4 regions of the Thermicanus aegyptius DSM 12793 genome follow, and region 1 is predicted to be linked to each of the others. Evidence: riboswitches for the same ligand, from Rfam matches in the RefSeq annotation. Region 1 holds a riboswitch; each other region holds the start of a gene.
What was found. A riboswitch is a leader RNA that binds a small molecule or an ion and turns the genes downstream of it on or off. The one in region 1 is predicted to bind S-adenosylmethionine.
Positions count from the first base shown of each region.

Region 2: linked by a shared signal. The riboswitch ahead of metX (homoserine O-acetyltransferase MetX) and the one ahead of mtnK (S-methyl-5-thioribose kinase) in region 1 are both predicted to bind S-adenosylmethionine.
Region 3: linked by a shared signal. The riboswitch ahead of THEAE_RS21735 (methylenetetrahydrofolate reductase) and the one ahead of mtnK (S-methyl-5-thioribose kinase) in region 1 are both predicted to bind S-adenosylmethionine.
Region 4: linked by a shared signal. The riboswitch ahead of THEAE_RS0110085 (MetQ/NlpA family ABC transporter substrate-binding protein) and the one ahead of mtnK (S-methyl-5-thioribose kinase) in region 1 are both predicted to bind S-adenosylmethionine.

Region 1 is NZ_KI783301.1:2,983,947-2,988,523, reverse strand. Features, by position in the region: gene THEAE_RS0116005 (FTR1 family iron permease) at 1-57, shown strand, start outside; gene THEAE_RS21410 (hypothetical protein) at 93-482, shown strand; gene mtnA (S-methyl-5-thioribose-1-phosphate isomerase) at 569-1,654, opposite strand; gene mtnK (S-methyl-5-thioribose kinase) at 1,651-2,868, opposite strand; SAM riboswitch class I at 2,945-3,116, opposite strand; SAM riboswitch class I at 3,480-3,662, shown strand; gene THEAE_RS0115975 (2,3-diketo-5-methylthiopentyl-1-phosphate enolase) at 3,744-4,577, shown strand, end outside.
Region 2 is NZ_KI783301.1:1,600,584-1,605,160, reverse strand. Features, by position in the region: gene ilvE (branched-chain-amino-acid transaminase) at 1-292, opposite strand, end outside; gene THEAE_RS0108620 (O-acetylhomoserine aminocarboxypropyltransferase/cysteine synthase family protein) at 879-2,159, opposite strand; gene metX (homoserine O-acetyltransferase MetX) at 2,204-3,304, opposite strand; SAM riboswitch class I at 3,403-3,522, opposite strand; gene THEAE_RS0108605 (hypothetical protein) at 3,802-4,128, shown strand; gene THEAE_RS20480 (methyl-accepting chemotaxis protein) at 4,141-4,577, opposite strand, start outside.
Region 3 is NZ_KI783301.1:3,486,214-3,490,790, reverse strand. Features, by position in the region: gene metH (methionine synthase) at 1-1,725, opposite strand, end outside; gene THEAE_RS21735 (methylenetetrahydrofolate reductase) at 1,726-2,616, opposite strand; SAM riboswitch class I at 2,682-2,785, opposite strand; gene THEAE_RS0118425 (putative glycoside hydrolase) at 2,837-4,042, opposite strand; gene THEAE_RS0118420 (HD-GYP domain-containing protein) at 4,071-4,577, opposite strand, start outside.
Region 4 is NZ_KI783301.1:1,896,371-1,900,947, forward strand. Features, by position in the region: gene THEAE_RS0110065 (COG1470 family protein) at 1-426, opposite strand, end outside; gene THEAE_RS0110070 (RNA polymerase sigma factor) at 600-1,208, shown strand; gene THEAE_RS0110075 (anti-sigma factor) at 1,192-2,016, shown strand; SAM riboswitch class I at 2,094-2,210, shown strand; gene THEAE_RS0110085 (MetQ/NlpA family ABC transporter substrate-binding protein) at 2,353-3,162, shown strand; gene THEAE_RS0110090 (methionine ABC transporter ATP-binding protein) at 3,204-4,244, shown strand; gene THEAE_RS0110095 (methionine ABC transporter permease) at 4,216-4,577, shown strand, end outside.

The DNA.
Region 1 (4,577 bases):
GCGGTATGGGAGCGGTATAGAGCCTTTTCCTACCGGAGAAAAATGGAAGCCAATTGATTGCTGCATAACAACCGAAGAACAGGAGGTTTTTTATGATCAATCATAGAGCAAAAAGGAACGCATTTCGCAAATGGACTTTTTTCTTTTCCCTCCTTTTGATCTCAACCCTTCTGCTTGCCGCTTGCGGAAATAACCCCATCAGGGATGGGGCGAAGGGAATGAAGGAAACCTTGGCTGAGTTAAAAATGGCCCTGGACCAGAATGATGCTGCGAAGGTAAAGGAACTGGGGCAAAAACTGGAAGAGAAATGGAAAAGCTTCGAAGATGGGGTAAAAGAGAAGTCCGGCGATCTTTATGAAAAGACGGAAAGGTCTCTTAAGACGATTGGGGCAGGGGTGGAAGTTACTCCCTTGGATGCAAAGACTCTGAAACAAGCGGCAGAGGAACTGGACCAAGCACTCACGGAGGTGGAGAAACTCTAAGGCCGGATACCCGCTGTAAGGCGGCCGTCAGGTAAATGCCGAACAGCACAGAGGGCACAGCCCTCCTTTTATGGGATTCGGAGGGATCAGGATAAGGTTTGGGATTTTCGTCCCAGGATCTCCTTGATCGCTTTTCCATAGCATCCGTCTTGATCGGGATAGAGTATGCCCTTTTCCGTAATGATGGCCGTGATGAGGGAAGAAGGGGTTATGTCAAAAGCGGGATTGTATACCTTCATTCCCACAGGGGCGGTACGCTTGCCAAAGCCCTCGGTCACCTCTTCCGCCGGTCTTTCTTCAATGGGAATCTCCTCACCCGTTGGCGTCTCAGGATCAAAGGAGGATAGGGGGGCCGCCACGTAAAAAGGAATGTTGTGGGCTTTCGCCAATATCGCCAGTCCATAGGTCCCGATCTTGTTGGCCACATCCCCGTTCGCCGCCACCCTGTCGGCACCGACGATGACGGCCTGGACCCACCCTTTAGCCATCACCAGGGCCGCCATATTGTCGCAAATCAGCGTCGAATCAATGCCTGCCTGCATCAGTTCCCATGCGGTAAGGCGAGCGCCTTGCAAGACGGGGCGGGTTTCATCAATAAAAATCTTAAGCGTCATCCCTTGTTCCCGGGCCAGATAGATAGGAGCGGTGGCCGTTCCATATTTGGCCGTCGCCAGGCTTCCAGGATTGCAGTGGGTCAGGATGCCCATTCCGTCTTTCAGTAATGTTAGTCCATGCTCGCCGATCCGGCGGCATGTTTCTTCATCTTCTTTTTGAATCCGAAGGGCTTCCGCCAATAAGCCCGCTTTCACTTCCTCTGTCGAGCAGCCATGGGCGCCGTCCATCTCCGCCCTGGTGAGCAGACGCATGAGTGCCCAGCGAAGATTAATAGCGGTAGGTCTCGCTTGGGAGAGGAATTCCGCCTTTCCTTTTAGGTCCTCGATCAGTTCCGGTACATTTCCGTAAGAGAGATGTTGAACTCCCAGATAGAGTCCGTAGGCGGCCGTGATGCCGATGGCCGGAGCTCCCCGGACCGTGAGTTGCCGGATGGCCTTCCATACTTCTTCGATCGTGTCAATTTTGTGATAGCGTGTTTCTTCAGGCAACCGATTCTGATCCAGAAGGAGGAGATGATTCTCTTTCCATTGAACCGATTGGATAAAGGAATGGGTCATGAGGCAATCCTCTCTTCCCGGATTGATTGCACGATTTGCAATATATCTTCGATCCTCTGGATTCCATGCCGTGCCAGAATCAGTTCCCTGCCGATGGCAAGAGCCATTGTCTCTCCTTTTGCCCTGAGTTTAGGATCTTCAATCGATTCCAGATCGGCCACATGGGCAAGACCGATGACGCGGCGTATCATCTTGCAGCCGGCATACCCGGCGGTATCCTGGAGGATCCTTTCCAGGTAATCGTCCAAATATCCATGAACGGAAGTGAAGGCTTCCAATCCGTCATTCCACCATAACTGGCGGAAATTCCTTTCAAAGACGGACCAGATTTCGGCCGCCGTCCTGAGAAGATACACCTGATACTCCGATTTCTCAGCAGGGTCGTCGGTTAAGCCTTCTTGAGCGGAGAAGTTTAAGAACAGGTTGGCGAGTACCGCTCCGATATCAAAACCCATCGGCCCGTAATAGGCGAATTCCGGATCGATCACCCGGGTATCCTGTTCCGTCACCATGATGCTCCCCGTATGAAGATCCCCGTGGATCAGGGCTTGAGTTCGGGTGAGGAACCCTTCTTTCAAAGCCGCCACTTCAAGTTTCAATCTGCCGTCGCTCCAGATTTTGCGCACCTCTTCGAGAATGAGCGGGTTAAACCGGTTGGTCTCGGCGTTGTAAAATGGATCGGTGAAAACGAGATCCTCGGTGATGCGGCACATCTCCGGATTGATAAATTGTGCCACCTGTTCTTTTTTCCTTCGGGAGTTTAAGGCGATATCGGAGGTGTAAAAGAGGGTCCTGGCCAGAAAGGTTCCGATATGCTGGGCCAATTTTGGATAGCGCCGCCTAAGGATCAGCCCTTTTCTTAACACGATATGGGAGGAGAGATCCTCCATGACGGTCAGGGCAAGATGCGGATCATAATGATATACTTTCGGGACTGAACCGGGGCAGAGCGCTTCCTCCATGTGGAGGGCCTCGCTCTCGATGCGTGCCCTGTCCAGGGTAAGGGGCCACGAATCCCCGACCACCCGGGCGTAAGGGAGCGCTTGTTTGATGATGATGCTTCTGTCCGTAGCTTCTTCTTGGATGCGAAATACCAGGTTTAGATTCCCATCGCCGATTTCCCGGGCGGTTAGTCGGGCATCTTCCGGGAAGATCCTAAGGCGCTTCGCATAGGCTACCGCTTCCGCTTCGTTTAGAGGATGATAATGTGCCATTCCCATCGATCCTTTCGTGTGAAATGAAAAAACCTCTGACCCTTCTGAAAGGGCAGAGGTTTAAAATCTATCCAACCCCTTATCTCTCAGAACGGTACGTTCTGCAGGAGTTAGCACCTTGCTGTGACCGGAAACAAAGATTTCGTGCAGGAACATCCTGCCGTCCTCTCCGATCCGTCACCCCGTATAGGGAAATGCAGGTTGCCGGGCATCATTGGGCCAGTCCCTCCGCCATCTCTTGATAAGAGCGAATCGGTCAAACTCTATTCGGTTTTTACATCCATACATTTGCCCCAAGCGATTTGATGAGAATCAGAATCAAATTCACTTGGTTTTGGTGATTAATTTATTTTTTTTCTCAACGTTTGTCAAGGGAAAAATTTAAAGGTGAGAGGTGGAATGTTTGCAGATATAAATCTTGTGCCAGCATGGGATCGGTTCACAACCCATTGCAGAAAAGGCGGATAGATTGCAGGAAGGTTCGGTGATGATCTCAAGGGAGGTGGATGAAATCAGAAAAAATGCAAAAATAGCGACATTTTGGGGATTGACAGAGAAGTATGCTGCGTTTATAGTTATGACCATCGAGTGACAATTGAAAATAAGAATTACTCTTATCCAGAGAAGGCTGAGGGACTGGCCCGATGACGCCCGGCAACCTGCTGCCCATACCTATGGGCTAAACGACTGGAAGGAGGAGCTTCTCCCAGGGATCGTAGGGGGGATCTCCATCCTTTCAGGAGTGAAGGTAAGGTGCTAATTCCTGCAGAACGTTATGTTCTGAAAGATAAGGGTGTGGGATATTGTTTCTACAACCTCTTTCAGAACGAAAGAGGTTTTTATTTTTGTAAAAAAAGGCGGTGATGGGATTGTCGTTGGATGAGGAATATATCTTGGCGACTTACCTGCTGAAAGGGGAAAAGGATCTATACAAAAAGGCGCAAGGGATTGCCGTCGGGCTTACGGTGGGGACATGGACCGAGCTGCCGAGTGAGAAAAAGGAAAGCATGGCGCAACATTTGGGGAAAGTGGTCGATGTCGTCCCACTTCCGGAGGAAGAAGGGAAGCAGCCCGTGGGGAAAATTACCATCGCATATCCGATCGTCAACGTGACCCCTGATCTTCCATCCATTCTTACCACGGTGTTCGGAAAGTTATCCCTGGATGGTTCGATCAAACTCTTGGATCTCCACATTCCCGACTCCCTCCTTTCCCAATTTCCGGGCCCACGTTTTGGAATTCAGGGGGTTCGGGATTTGCTGCAGATGAAGGATCGACCCCTCCTGATGAGCATCTTTAAACAATGCATCGGTCTTTCCCTCGATGAGTTGGAGGAAGAGTACAGGAAACAGATTGAAGGCGGCGTAGATCTGGTAAAGGATGACGAGATCTTTTTCGCAGATGGGAAAGCTCCCGCCATCGAAAGGGTGAAGCGTTTTGAAGCGTTAAATCGTCAAAGAGAAGAGCGGACCGGGAGAAAGGCCCTCTATGCTGTCAACCTGACAGGGCCGGTGAACGAAATGGTGGACAGGGCGAAACGGTTGGTGGAAGCGGGTGCTTCCGGCCTTCTCCTGAATGTGTTTGTGTACGGCCTAGATATTCTCCATCGCCTGGCTTCGGACCCCGACATCCCGGTTCCCATTCTTGCCCATCCTGCGTTTGCCGGAGCGATATACGCATCTCCGGAACATGGGGTATCCTCTTCCCTT
Region 2 (4,577 bases), 1.4 Mb from region 1:
CAACTCCCCTTGATACAATGACCCGGATATAAGCCGAATCAAGCTCGTTTTTCCGGAGCGTCTCTACAATAATCTCTTCCATTTCTTCCCGGGTATGGGGAATGGTAAGGAGAATTGATTTTGCGGAATCGTAAAGCCGATCCACATGCTCTTTCAGGCGGAAAACATTTCCCGAATAAGCTCGAATCCCTTCGAAGACTCCATCTCCATAAAGAAAACCATGGTCATAAACAGAAATCTTCGCTTCTTCTTTTGGGACATATTCCCCGTTTAGGTAGATTAGTAAACTCATCTTACCCTGCCCTTCTTTCATTGACGTTTTTTAAGAAAAGGATAAAGGGAAACCTCTGAGAAGGTTGATCTTCCATAAAGCCAGAACCTTCCGCAGAGGTTTTTCTCCTCACGGTGTACAGGGTTGCCCCTGTTGATATCGCTCGGTCCAGTCCCTTTTACGGCGGAACCCTAGATACCCTCCTGTCTTTCCCTTTCTTTTTTCGAATATTCTAATACGCAAATTAAAAGAAAGCAACATGCTTTCAATAATTTTTTTTATAATTTGAAATCATGTTGAAAACTTGTAAACGCTTACTGCCGCATGGGATTTGGGGTCTAAATAATTGTGACAACTTTGTAAAGTTTTTGAAAGCGGTTTATCAGATGTCATTTTAATTTACACATTAATCAAATATGCCGTCTTTACGTCCCTTTTTTGTGATTATTTATATCATGTAATGTTTTATTTTCTATCATTTATTGTTAGGTTAGAGATATCATGATGAAAATGAATCCGACCGCTTTCTCTTTGAAAAAAAAAAAAAAGAGACCATGTGGCTGCATAGTCTCTTACCCAAGACTCTATTGGCACGATTCAACACTTTTTAACGGGTCGCTGCCGAAATGGCCTGATCGAGATCTTCGATGAGATCTTCTACGTTCTCAATGCCTACGGATAAGCGAATCAGATCCTCTGTGATTCCCGTTTGGGCGATCTCTTCCGGGCTTAATTGCTGATGGGTCGTGCTGGCCGGATGAATAATCAAGCTCTTCGCATCTCCTACGTTTGCCAAATGGGACCAGAGTTTTACGGAGTTGATCACTTTCGCCCCCGCTTCCCTCCCCCCCTTAATCCCAAATGTGATCACCGCGCCTGCACCTCGGGGGAGGTATTTCGCCGCCAGGTGATGGGAAGGATGTTCGGGAAGTTCAGGGTAATTGACCCAACTTACCTGAGGATGTCTTTTTAAGTATGCGACGACATCCCTGGTATTTTTAATATGTTCTTTCATCCTGACGGCTAAGGTTTCTAATCCTAGGGCAAGTTGAAAGGCATTAAATGGGCTGATGGAAGGACCTAAATCCCTAAGCAATTGAACTCTCGCCTTGACGATAAAAGCAGCATTTTGAAAGGCTTCAGAGTATACGATGTTATGATAACTTGGATCGGGAGTGGTAAATTCGGGGAACTTGGGAGAATTCCAATCAAAACGTCCTCCGTCTATAATTACTCCCCCGAGTGTGGTTCCATTGCCGCTGATCCACTTGGTCGCCGAATGAACCACGATATCTGCCCCATGTTCTAAGGGCCTTACCAGATAAGGAGTTCCAAAGGTGTTGTCCACGATGAGAGGAATGCCTGCTTCATGGGCGATTTTCGCCACTTCTTCAATATCGAGCACATCCAGGCTGGGATTCCCGATCACCTCTGCATAAATCGCTTTTGTATTGGGTGTAATCGCCTCTCTAAAATTTTGAGGATCGTTCGGATCTACGAAACGAGTACGAATTCCATATTTCGGAAGGGTGGTGGAAAAAAGATTATATGTTCCTCCATACAATTTTACAGAGGAGAGGATCTCATCTCCAGCTTTTGCCAAGTTGAGGATGGTCAGGGTGATCGCGGCAGCGCCGCTGGCTAAGGCAAGAGCCCCTACGCCCCCTTCCAACTTTGTAATCCTTTCTTCAAAGGCGGTCACCGTGGGATTATGGATCCGTGTATAGATATACCCCGTCTCCTTTAATGCAAAGAGATTGGCCGCATGCTCCGTATTCTCAAATTGATAAGCGGTAGACAGATAGAGGGGAAATGCCCTCGCTCCCGTTACCGGATCCGGTTGTACTCCTCCATGGATGGCTACAGTTTCAAAGCGGTACTCTCCCATTCCTATTCCTCCTTGTTTTAAGTATCTATCTCACTTCCCCTTTCTTAAGATAGGGAAGAAGATTTCAGAGCGTCGGTGATGAAACCTCCCCAGCGGTCAAACTCTGTTAAAAATCCGTCATGACCAAAATGAGTGGTTACTTCATGATAATCTGCTCGGACTCCTTTTTCTCTGAGAAGTCCTACGAAACGGAAAATTTCATCGGGGGGGTAAAGGAGATCTCCTTGAAAGGCCAGGGCAACCACTTGGCTGCGATATCCTTCAACCGCTTTTTCCACCCCTCCCCTTCCCCGTCCGATATCGTGATAATCCATCGCTTTTAAAAGATAGAGATATGAGTTGGCATCAAAGCGCCTAGAAAGTTTCTCCCCTTGATAGGTTAAGTAGGATTCAACCTGAAATGCGATCTCCCTGTGGTCGCTCCCCCATCCCCCTTTCATCTCCCTGGAGAAACGATGATTAAAGAGTTTCGGTGTTCGATAGGTGAGAAGCCCGGCGATTCTGGCGATGGAAAGTCCCATGATAGGTTGTTCCTCAGGATCATACATCCCCTCTTTCCAGGCGGGATCATTAAGAATGGCCAATCGACCTATGGCATTAAAGGAGATAGCATAGTCGGAGAGGAAAGGTGTAACGGCGATCGGGATGATGAGATCCATAAAATCGGGATAAAGGAGACCCCATTCAAGCACCTGCATTCCGCCTAACGATCCCCCTATAACCGCCTTTAGATGGGAAATCCCGATTTTTTGAAGAAAGCGGTGTTGGGCATGGACCATATCCCGTACTGTAATAAAAGGGAAATTGGATCGATAGGCTTCTCCCGTATTGGGATCGGGGCTTAGCGGGCCCGTCGAACCGTTACAACCCCCGATCACATTGGTGGTAATGACTTGAAAACGGTTTGTATCAATAAAACGTTCGGGGCCTACCAATTCCCTCCACCATCCAGGGGCAGATTCACTCCCTACGGTGTATTGATTTCCCGTTAGGGCATGGCAGACCAGGATGGTAGGTGCACTTTCCGGACCCACACGTTCATAAGCAATCTTAACATTCGGCAATACCTTGCCGGATTCCAGTAGTAAGTCCCCAATGGGGAGTACCCCTGTATGGGGTTGAATAGCTGTCCCAGCTTTTGTCAACCTGATCCCCTCCTTCTCCTTTTTCTCTTCGCACTTCATTTCCCCAATTAAAAATCCCTCTTCGATAAGAAGAGGGATTTTGTCACACCATCACACTCATCTTATCTCTCAGAGCTTTTAAAGCTCTGCAGGAATTGGCACCGCGTTTTTAAGCCTTTCCGCTTAAAACCGGTTGCCGGGCGTCATTGGGCCAGTCCCTCAGCCTCTCTGGATAAGAGAATCTCATTTCTTTTCAATTGTGAGTTCATTGTGAAATCCTATTTGCTATATAGCATAGTCGACCTGGATTCATTTGTCAACGGTAATTTTTATTTTTTCCTTTTTTTTTTCGAATACTAACCTGTAAAGGAAAGATTCCCGATTCGATGCACCGCTCAAAAATGAAAATAACGGTCCAAGAATCGGACGAGACATACCCCGATCCCTTTTAAAAGAAAAAGGATGATACGAATCGCCTTAAAACCTCAACAATCGTTAGAACCAAAGGAGGGAAAGGTGTGATCTTCATCTCCAATAGCCTCATGAAATTTTTATTTTTCCCCCTTCTTCTGCGCGGAGGAGGGATCAAAAGATGGTTAGGTGCAGGAGTTCTTCTGGCCCTTATAGGATCTGTGGCAGATCCCATTTGGTTGTCTAAGATGGGAGCAAAAAGGAGTCTATCCATTGGACTTCCTCTTATGTACTATCTCCTCCGCCGATTGGGGAGGGAATCTTTAGTTAAAGGATTATGGGGAATAACCCTCCTTGGTCTTATCGAGTTCCTGCTCCATGAGTGGGTGATCGACAAAAGAAAAGAAGAGGGAGATGAAGAATATCTTTCATGAAGGGCGGGGAGATCACACCTTAAATTTGCCCACAAGCGCCAGAAATTCCTCCGCCATTTTTGAGAGGAAAGCGGCAGACGATGAGATTTCCTCCATCGATGCCAACTGTTCTTCGGTGCCCGCCGCTACGTTTTGGGTTCCGGATGCGGTTGCCCCTGCCACGCTGGCAATTTGGTTAATCGAATGGACTACTCGATCTGTTCCCGTAGAAATTTGCTTTGTGGCGGCTGATACATCTTGCGCCTGCGCCACTACGTTATTTACCGAGCGCTGAATTTCTTCAAACGATTCACCTACTTTGTTGACAACTTTAATCCCATCAGACACCTCTTTTGTCGTGGTCTCCATCGATTGAACCACATGATTCGTTTCATATTGGATCGAGTTAATCAGTTCTGCAATTTTTTGTGCTGATCGAGCCGATTGCTCGGCCAATTTGCGAACTTCCT
Region 3 (4,577 bases), 500 kb from region 1:
ATCAAGCCCCCTCTTTGTCGCCTCATAGAGAAAAACGGAATTTAGAACCTCCCTGGCTTTCGGAGGAAGTCCAAACGATACATTGGAGATCCCAAGAATCGTCAGGCAGTGGGGAAACTCCTCCTTTAACTTCGTGATTGCATCAAGAGTGGCCATCGCAGAACCTTTATATTCTTCATCACCGCTGGCTGCCGGGAAGACCAGGGGATCAAAAAGGATGTCTTCAGGAGGCATACCGTACTTCTCCGTCAAGAGGGAATAGGCTCTTCCTGCGATCTCCATCTTCCGCTCCAGGGTTACGCCCATTCCCTTTTCATCTATCAGTCCAACCACGAGGGCCCCTCCATATTCCTTAATGAGGGGAATAACCCGTCTGATTCGATCCTCCCCATCCTCCAGATTGACGGAATTAATGATCGATTTCCCCTGAATTTTTTTTAACGCCCGTTCAATCACCCGCTCATCCGTAGAGTCGATCATAAAGGGAGATTTAACGATCTTGACGGCATAGGATAGAAATCGATCCATATCCTCCCCCTCATCGCAATCCGGGTTCGCCAGGCATACATCGATCACCTGGGCACCTGCCCTTACCTGGTCCCGTCCAATTTCCGCCGCCTCTTCATAATTCCCCTCCTCGATGAGACGTCTGAAACGCTTCGATCCGATCACATTGGTCCGTTCCCCCACCAAAATAGGCCGCTCCTTTGGATCATATTGAAGCCGTTCCATTCCCGCCACTGCATGAACCCTTTTATGGCAAGACGAGGAAAATTCTTCTTTTCTCTCCTTATCCTGTTCATATGTTCTGACCACATGAGATAAGGCTCGGATATGTTCCGGGGTGGTACCGCAACACCCTCCGAGGATGTGGACCCATCCCTGTTCCAAAAAATCGCCCATCTTTAATGCGAATGATTCCGGTTCCTCATGGTAATGTCCTTCCTCATCCGGCATTCCTGCATTGGGATAACAAAGGGTAAAAGGAGGATTTAGAGAGGAGAGGGTTCGCAGGTGATCCCTCATCTGTTCCGGACCGGTAGCGCAGTTGATCCCGACCGCCAAGGGATGAAGATGTTGGACGGAGGTATAAAAGGCATCAATGCTCTGCCCTGCCAGCATCGTACCGGTCGGTTCGATGGTACCTGAGATGAAAATCGGCACTTCCTTGCCGAACTCTTGGAACGCCTCTAGGACCCCTCTTCCTGCCGCCTTTACGTTAAGTGTATCCTGGGAGGTTTCGATCAGGAGTGCATCTACTCCCCCCTCCAATAAGGCTTTTGCCTGTTCCTTATATTCTCGGGTTAATTCATCAAAGGAGAGGCCTCCGGTGACGGATAGAGCCCTCGTGGTAGGTCCCATGGATCCGGCTACGAAAGCATGTTTACCTGTTTCTTCTTCATAGATTCTGACTGCTTCCCGAGCGATTCTGGCCCCGGCCAGGGTAATCTCATACGCCTTTTTCCTTAAACCATATTCAGATAGAACGAGGCCCGTTGATCCGAAGGTGTTGGTCTCGATAATATCTGCCCCGGCCTGGAGATAAGAGAGGTGAATCTCTTTTATCCTCTCCGGGGCTGTCAGGTTTAATACTTCATTACACCCTTCGTAACCCTCTCCTCCGAAATCCTCTGCGGTTAATCCCATTCCCTGAATCATCGTTCCCATGGCTCCGTCCAGGAGGAGAATTCTTTTCTTTAATTCTTCAATCAATTTCACCGCCACTTAAATTCCCTCCTTTATGCGGCGTGTCAGTTCGGCCGTGATCGAATAACGTAAATATGGAGTAATCAGATAAAAACCATTAAACCATTTCTTCCCATACTGAATCAGGGAATCGGCCAATTCAATTCCTACCTGTTCCGCCTCTTTTCCCTCTTTACCAGAAAAAAGCTCCACATGCTCATCCGGAATGAAGATCCCGGGGACCCCTTTAAGAAAGAGGGCATTTTTATGGGAAACGATCGGCATGATACCGAGAAAGACGGGAATTTCGGGATTCATTTCCCGGGAAAACTTCCCTAACGCTTCGATCGCCTCCTGGCTATATACAGGTTGGGTGAAAAAGAAGCGAGCTCCCGCCTCCACCTTCTTCATCATTCTGCCCCTATGGGGGATATGATTCTTCCCTGAAGCCAGAGCCCCTCCGTATAGGAAATGGGTTCTCTCCTCCTGTTTTACTCCTGTAAAGAGTATCCCCTCATTCATCTTTTTTACTTTCTCCATCAGCCCGATGGAATTCAGTTCAAAAAGAGATTTCGTCTGCGGCATATCCCCCATCTTCACCGGATCTCCGGTGACGATGAGAAGATTCGTTATTCCCAGGACATGAAGACCGAGGAGATAAGACTGCTGTGCGAGAAGGTTTCGGTCCCTGCAGTTGATATGGACGATTCCCTCGATTCCTACTTCATCCTGGAGCCGCTTTGCCACCGCCATATTTGCCACCCGGGAATGGGAGAGGGAATTGTCCGCGATTGTAATCGCATCGGCTCCTGCCTCTTTAAGAGCATGGGCCCCCCTTAAATAGCGGCTTAAATCCGGGTTCTTGGGTGGATCAAGCTCCACCACGATGCTCGTCTCTCCTTTTCTTACCTTCTCAAAAAACTTCCCCATCCTTCTTTATCTCCTCTCCTTTTTGCCCATGAAAAAACCCCTCTCGATAAGAAGAGGGGTTTCTCCTCTTATCTTTCAGAGCATAAGCTCTGCAGGATTTGGCACCGCGTTTTTTAAAACCGGTTGCCGGGCATCATTGGGCCAGTCCCTCCGCCACTCTCGATAAGATGATTTCGCAGTATATAATTGTAGTATACAATAACCTATACATGCATAGGTGTCAAGACTTTATCCAAGCATCTATCGAAAAATTGTTGCGTGGATCCCACAGCAGAAAAGAATCGATTCCTAATTCTTTACCCGCCCTGACCTGGTCCAACACCTGTATCCCTGTGTAACGGATCCACTCTCCTTTAGGTAAGTAGCTGGCGGTAAAATCTTGATACCATGGGCGGATCGTCGCCGTCTTAATCCCTTGGGCATGGAGCGCCGCATCCTTTTTCTGAGCATCAAGGATCGTACCTCGAATCACCTCGTAAGGATGAGCATCCGGTACGGCGATCCCAAAGGTATATTTGGCATAATGGGAAGGATACGCCATCGGGGAGATATAATCCACTTCCGGTGTAATCAGCTCCCACCTTTGCCCAATCCCCATATCGTCGCTAACGGATGGGACGAGACCGAAGACGTCCGCCGAAAGAAATACCGGATAGGGCTTCAGATTCTCCCGCACATAGCGAATGAAATCCCGGATGAGTACCTCCTTCGTCCTACCTTGGGGATTGTAATAAGAAACTTCGGCGTCAACTTTTTTCCCATTTTCAGGAAACCTTACGTAATCTAATTGTATCTCATCAAAGCCCTTTTTAGCCGCTTCAATGGCTACGGAGAGATTGTAATCCCATTGTTCCTTTCGATAGGGATCTACCCACATGATCCCTTTCCGGTCCTTCCACACGCCGCCTGTCTTCTTTTGCAAGGACCATTCTTGTTTTGCTCCGGCCATATAAGGATCTTTAAAAGAGACAATTCTGGCAATGGTGTAGATATTTTTTTCATGAAGTACTTCTAAAACATGATCAATGTCCTGAATATAGCGGGTATGATCCGATTTGATCTCATGGACAAGAGGAATGTTGGAACGATACGTAATATCCCCCTTATCCTCTTTCACATCGATCACCACCGCATTAAGTTCAGATCGGTCGAGGAGGTCAACGATCTTTTGAAATTTCTCTCCCCCTGCAGACCAGCCGGTCATATAAACCCCTTTCACCTTATAGGGGATCTTCATTCTCTTCACTTCCATAGGGGATGGAGAGCGAAGGGCATCTTGCCACTCTGCGGAAGTATATCCTTTCCCTTCTACCGGACTCTCCCCGTTTCCTTCCGCGAAGAGTGGGTTCCCTATGAAAAATGAAGAAGAGAAAAGGAAAAAAATGAGAACGGGAGGAAAAAAGATTCTGCCGAATCGCCGTTTCATGGTCCGCCTCTCCTTGTACATGAACATCTCATTGGTATTCGATCAATATTTTCTCTAAATGTAGCTCTTTTCGATCCATGAGGGAAATCGGATCTCCATCGACATCTAGAATGGGTCGTAAAGGGGAAGTGGGCATGAAATAGAGAATCTTTCCCACTCTGCCGTCACTCAACAAAACCGGTGTACCCAATGGGAGCTGAAGTAAGGATTGAATCAAGGTATGGAGATAACCCGTATCAAATTGATTCGTCATCTCTACCCTCATTTGCTCCATCACCTGAAATGGGGAGCAGGCGGTTCGATAGGGTTTCGTTGAGGATGCGGCGTGAATCACATCGGCAATGGCCACAATTTTCGCGTATGGATGAATTTTCTCCCTCGTTAGGTTTAAAGGATAGCCTGAACCATCAAGGCGTTCATGGTGTTGTAAAGAAGAAAGAATCACCCCTTCCGTGATCCCTTTCACGTTCTTTAACAACTCGAAGCCGTAAACGGGATGGCGGCGGACCTCTTCCCACTCCTCCTTTGTCAGAGG
Region 4 (4,577 bases), 1.1 Mb from region 1:
CAGCTCCGTCTTGTAGGTTCCCTCCTCGGTGACGGTAATGGCCAGGGGAAGTGAAGCGCCCTGATTGGTATCTACCAGAAAACGATAAGTTCCCTTGCTGATCTGTAGAGGCACATTCACCTGCAGGGAGAGAGTTTGCTGGTCTTTCGGCATGACGGAGATTTCATCCACCTTATATCCCCCCGCCGTCGCCTCATAATCCCAGTTGGCCGGCGGTTTCATGGTGAAACGGACCGTCTGGATCGCATCGGTGTTGTTCACCACCTGAATCGAGTAAGAGACCGATTCTCCAGGGGTGACGGAGAGGCTGGTATAGGGGGTATACAAGGTGATCGGGGCAGGGGCTGCTTTCAGGAGGGCCCCTCCTCCAAAGCTAAGAAAGAAGAGCAGGGCGATGAGCCCGGTGGCGAAGATTCGCCGCTTCATAAAAAGATCCCTCCTTTTATTCATCCAAATCTAAACTCAGTACGTAGTAAAGATAGAGATGGATTTATTCTTTCTTTGCATAAAATGGGATTTTTCTTGCACCGATTTTTTTGTATAGTAGAAGCGGGAGGTACTTTTCGCGGTGGATACGGAGGATAAAGGGAGGAAGTAGAATGATAGAACGTGAAGAATCCGGGCGGAATCCGGGAAGCCCCGATGAAGCGCTGGTGAAGGGGCTGAAGGAAGGCCGTCTATCATCCTTCCAGCAATTTTATGAAGAATATAGCCCTTTTCTCTATCAAATCTCCTTAAAGATGTTGCATGATCCCATGGAAGCGGAGGATCTGACCCACGATCTCTTTATCGAAGTGATGGAACGCATCCATCAATACGATCCGGAGCGGGGCAGTTTTCAAGCATGGCTGGCCGTCCTCTCCCGCAGCCGTTCCCTGGATCGCCTGCGCAAGAAAAAGCCCCTTTTGGTGGAGGATATCGGGGGGCTTTACCGATCCCAGGCGTCGGCGGAACGAACCGAGGAGAAGGCGATCCGCCGTCTGGAACAGGAAATGGCGGAAGAAGCCATCCACAGGTTGCCGGATTTGCAGCGGCAGGCGATCGAGCGTTTCTATTTTGGATCGAAGACACACCAGGAATTGGCCGAGGAGTTGGGACGACCTCTGGGCACGATTAAATCGCTGCTCCGTTACGGGCTAAAAAATGTCCGGAAGCAGCTGAGCCAGGTAGGCTGGCTGGAGGTGACGAGCGGTGAACCGAAACGGTAACACCTGCCTACAGCAGGAAGAGATGGTCGATTATGTGGTAGGCAAGCTTCCCCAGAAAGGGAGGATTCGGGTCGAACAGCATCTCACCCGCTGCCTTCAATGCCGCCGGCAGGTGGAAGGATGGCGAACTCTCCTCTACGCCCTTCCGGCCGCCCAAAGACCTCCGCGCCGCCTGAAACGGAGGCTCATCTTCTCCTTTCTTCTGCGAAAGGGGATATTTCGGAACGGCAGGAGATGGGTCACCCGCTTTTTCTCCTTTCCCTTGAGGCATAAACGTGCGGTTCTCTTTTCCTTTCTCCTCTTCTTCCTTGCCTCCGGGAGCCTCTTGCTCTGGCAAAACCGCCCGTCCTTCACCCCGATCACCCTGAAGGAGCCGCCTTACGTCTCGACCGTCCCACAGGGCGGCGGCAATTCGCCGTATACAACGGTATCCTCCCTTGGAAAGGAAGAAGCACCCTTTACTGCCGATTATCCTTTTATCTTTGATCCCCTGACGGTCCGCTATGACGTCATCTCCCTCCAGGATGAACAGGTGCATGGTTATGTATGGATCAACAGCAATTCTCAAGAGGTGCTCCTCATCATGGAGGAAGTCCTCCCTCTCGCGGAAAAGGATTACCAAGTCTGGATGAGGGAGAAGAGAAACGCTTCCAATCTGGGCCTCTTACAGATCGAAAAACGGGGGGCTCATCTCTATTACCAGGGAGAGGCTTCTCAACATGGAGAGGGCATGACGATCTCTTTGGAACCGAAAGGCGGGAGCCTCATCCCAACCGGTCCGGACCAGTATGTGGTCCATTTCCGCTAATCCGATTTTGCAAAATTTTGCTGTATTGACAAATCGACAAGATCTCTATATACTCTTCTCATCATCTGAATAGCACTTTCTTATCCAGAGTGGTGGAGGGACTGGCCCGATGAAACCCGGCAACCGTTCTTGGCGAAGCCAAGAAAAGGTGCCAATTCCTGCAAGGCGGAAAGACCTGTCTTGAGAGATAAGAAGGGACCGGCGTGAATCGTTCCCCCTCTTTCTCCGAGGGGGTTTTCTTTTGTCGCCTTCTCTCCAAGAAAGGAGCACCGGCGGGATGATGGATGGAACGCTTCGCTCATTCAGAAAAAGAGAAGAAAAGGAGTGGAATATTGCATGAAAAAAGGCCTCATTGTGATCCTTCTTACCTCCATCCTGGCGATCCTCGCAGGATGCGGAAGCCAAACCTCCGGAAAGGCGTTAAGCCCCGACAAGTTATTGGTAGGGGTAACGGCCGGCCCCCATGAGCAGATTATGGAAAAGGTAAAGGAAGTTGCGGCGAAGGATGGGCTGAATATTACCTTGAAGGTATTTAACGAATATGTGATGCCCAATGTGGCCCTGGCCGAAGGGGAATTGGATGTGAATATTTACCAACACAAGCCCTTCTTGGAGCAGATGAAAAAAGACCGGAATCTTGATCTCACCGATATTGCTCCCACCGTCAATTTCCCGATGGGCATCTATTCCAAAAAGGTGAAGGATGTGAAGGAGATCCCCGACGGCGGAAAGATTGGCCTCCCCAACGATCCGACCAATGGGGCACGGGCCCTCATCCTCTTCCAGCAGGCGGGTCTCATTAAGCTGAAGGATGGGGTCGGGGTGAAAGCGACGGTGAAAGATATCCAGGAGAATCCCCATAACTACCAATTCGTCGAATTGGAAGCTTCCCAGATTCCCCGCCAGTTGGACGAGCTGGATGCGGCGGCGATCAATACCAATTTTGCCATCGAACATGGGTACCTTCCCAGCCGGGATGCCATCGTGCTCGAACCGAAGGATTCTCCCTGGGTAAACGTGATCGTGGTTCGCACGGAGAACAAGGATGATCCGGTGCTTCAGAAATTGATTAAAGCGTACCATTCCGATGAGGTGAAGAAGTTTATCGAGGAGAAGTTCCAGGGGTCGGTCGTCCCTGCGTGGTAAACGAGCAGATGAGAGGAGAATGCCTGAAAGGGGTGAAGTGTATGATCCGATTGGAGAATCTCTCCAAAAGCTATGTGAGCAAGAATGGGAATGTGGAGGCATTAAAGGATGTATCTCTCCATGTGAAAAAGGGAGAGATTTTCGGGGTGATCGGTTACAGCGGAGCCGGAAAGAGCACGCTGATCCGCACCGTCAATCTCCTGGAGAAGCCTACAGCGGGCAAGGTTTATGTAAACGGGGTTGAGCTTACCTCCCTTCCCCCGCATGAATTGTTGAAAGCTCGTCGAAAGATCGGCATGATCTTTCAGGGATTTAACCTCCTGAAAACGGCGACGGTGGAGGAAAATCTGGCGATCCCGTTGAGATTGGCCGGCCTCCCCCAGGAGGAAGTAAGAGCCCGGGTGGACCGTTACCTTTCCGTGGTGGGCTTGGCGGAGAAGAAAAAAGCTTATCCGGCACAGCTTTCCGGCGGGCAGAAGCAGAGGGTCGCCATCGCCCGGGCCCTCTCCTTTGAACCCGAAGTTCTCTTAAGCGATGAAGCCACCAGCGCCCTAGATCCGGAGACCACCGAGGCCATTCTGGATCTTCTCTTGGAGATCAACCGAAACTTCGGAATCACCATCCTCCTGATCACCCACGAGATGCATGTGGTCCAAAAGGTGTGCGACCGGGTGGCGGTGCTGGAGGCGGGGAAGATCATCGAGGAGGGAAGCGTGGTGGAGCTTTTCACGCGTCCTAAGGAAAAGACGACACGCAAATTTGTGGAGAGTCTCTTCCAGGTTAACCCCTCGCCCCAGATTCTTGAGCAATTTTCATCCTATGGGATCCTGGCTACCCTCTCCTTCGTAGGGGGAACTTCGGGGGAACCGGCCCTCGCCAAGGTGAGCAAGCAATTTGCCGTCTATCCCAACATCTTGGCAGGCCACGTCACCACACTAAAGGACTTTCCGTTCGGAAAACTGCTGGTCCATTTTGAAGGAGAAGAAGAAGAAATCCGGAACGCCTTTCGCTTCTTAAAGGAAAGCGGCGTAGAGATCGAGGAGGGAAGAGCCCATGTTCGAAAGCTTGAGGCAATTTCTTGAGGATTGGGGGGGATCGATCTGGGAAGCGACGATCCAAACGTTTCAGATGGTAAGTATCTCTCTCCTGATCTCCATCCTGTTGGGATTACCGTTGGGCATTCTCCTGGTGTTGACCCGGCCTAGGAGAACCTACGCCAATCCCGTGTTGTATCAGTCCCTAAACGCGCTCATCAACGTGATCCGTTCTTTGCCTTTTATCATCCTGCTCTTCTTCATCCTCCCCTTTACGAAATGGGTCGTCGGGACGACGATCGGGGTTCAGGGAGTGATCGTCCCTCTGGTGGTTTATACCGCTCCCTACATCGCCCGCCTGATGGAAACCTCCCTCCTGGA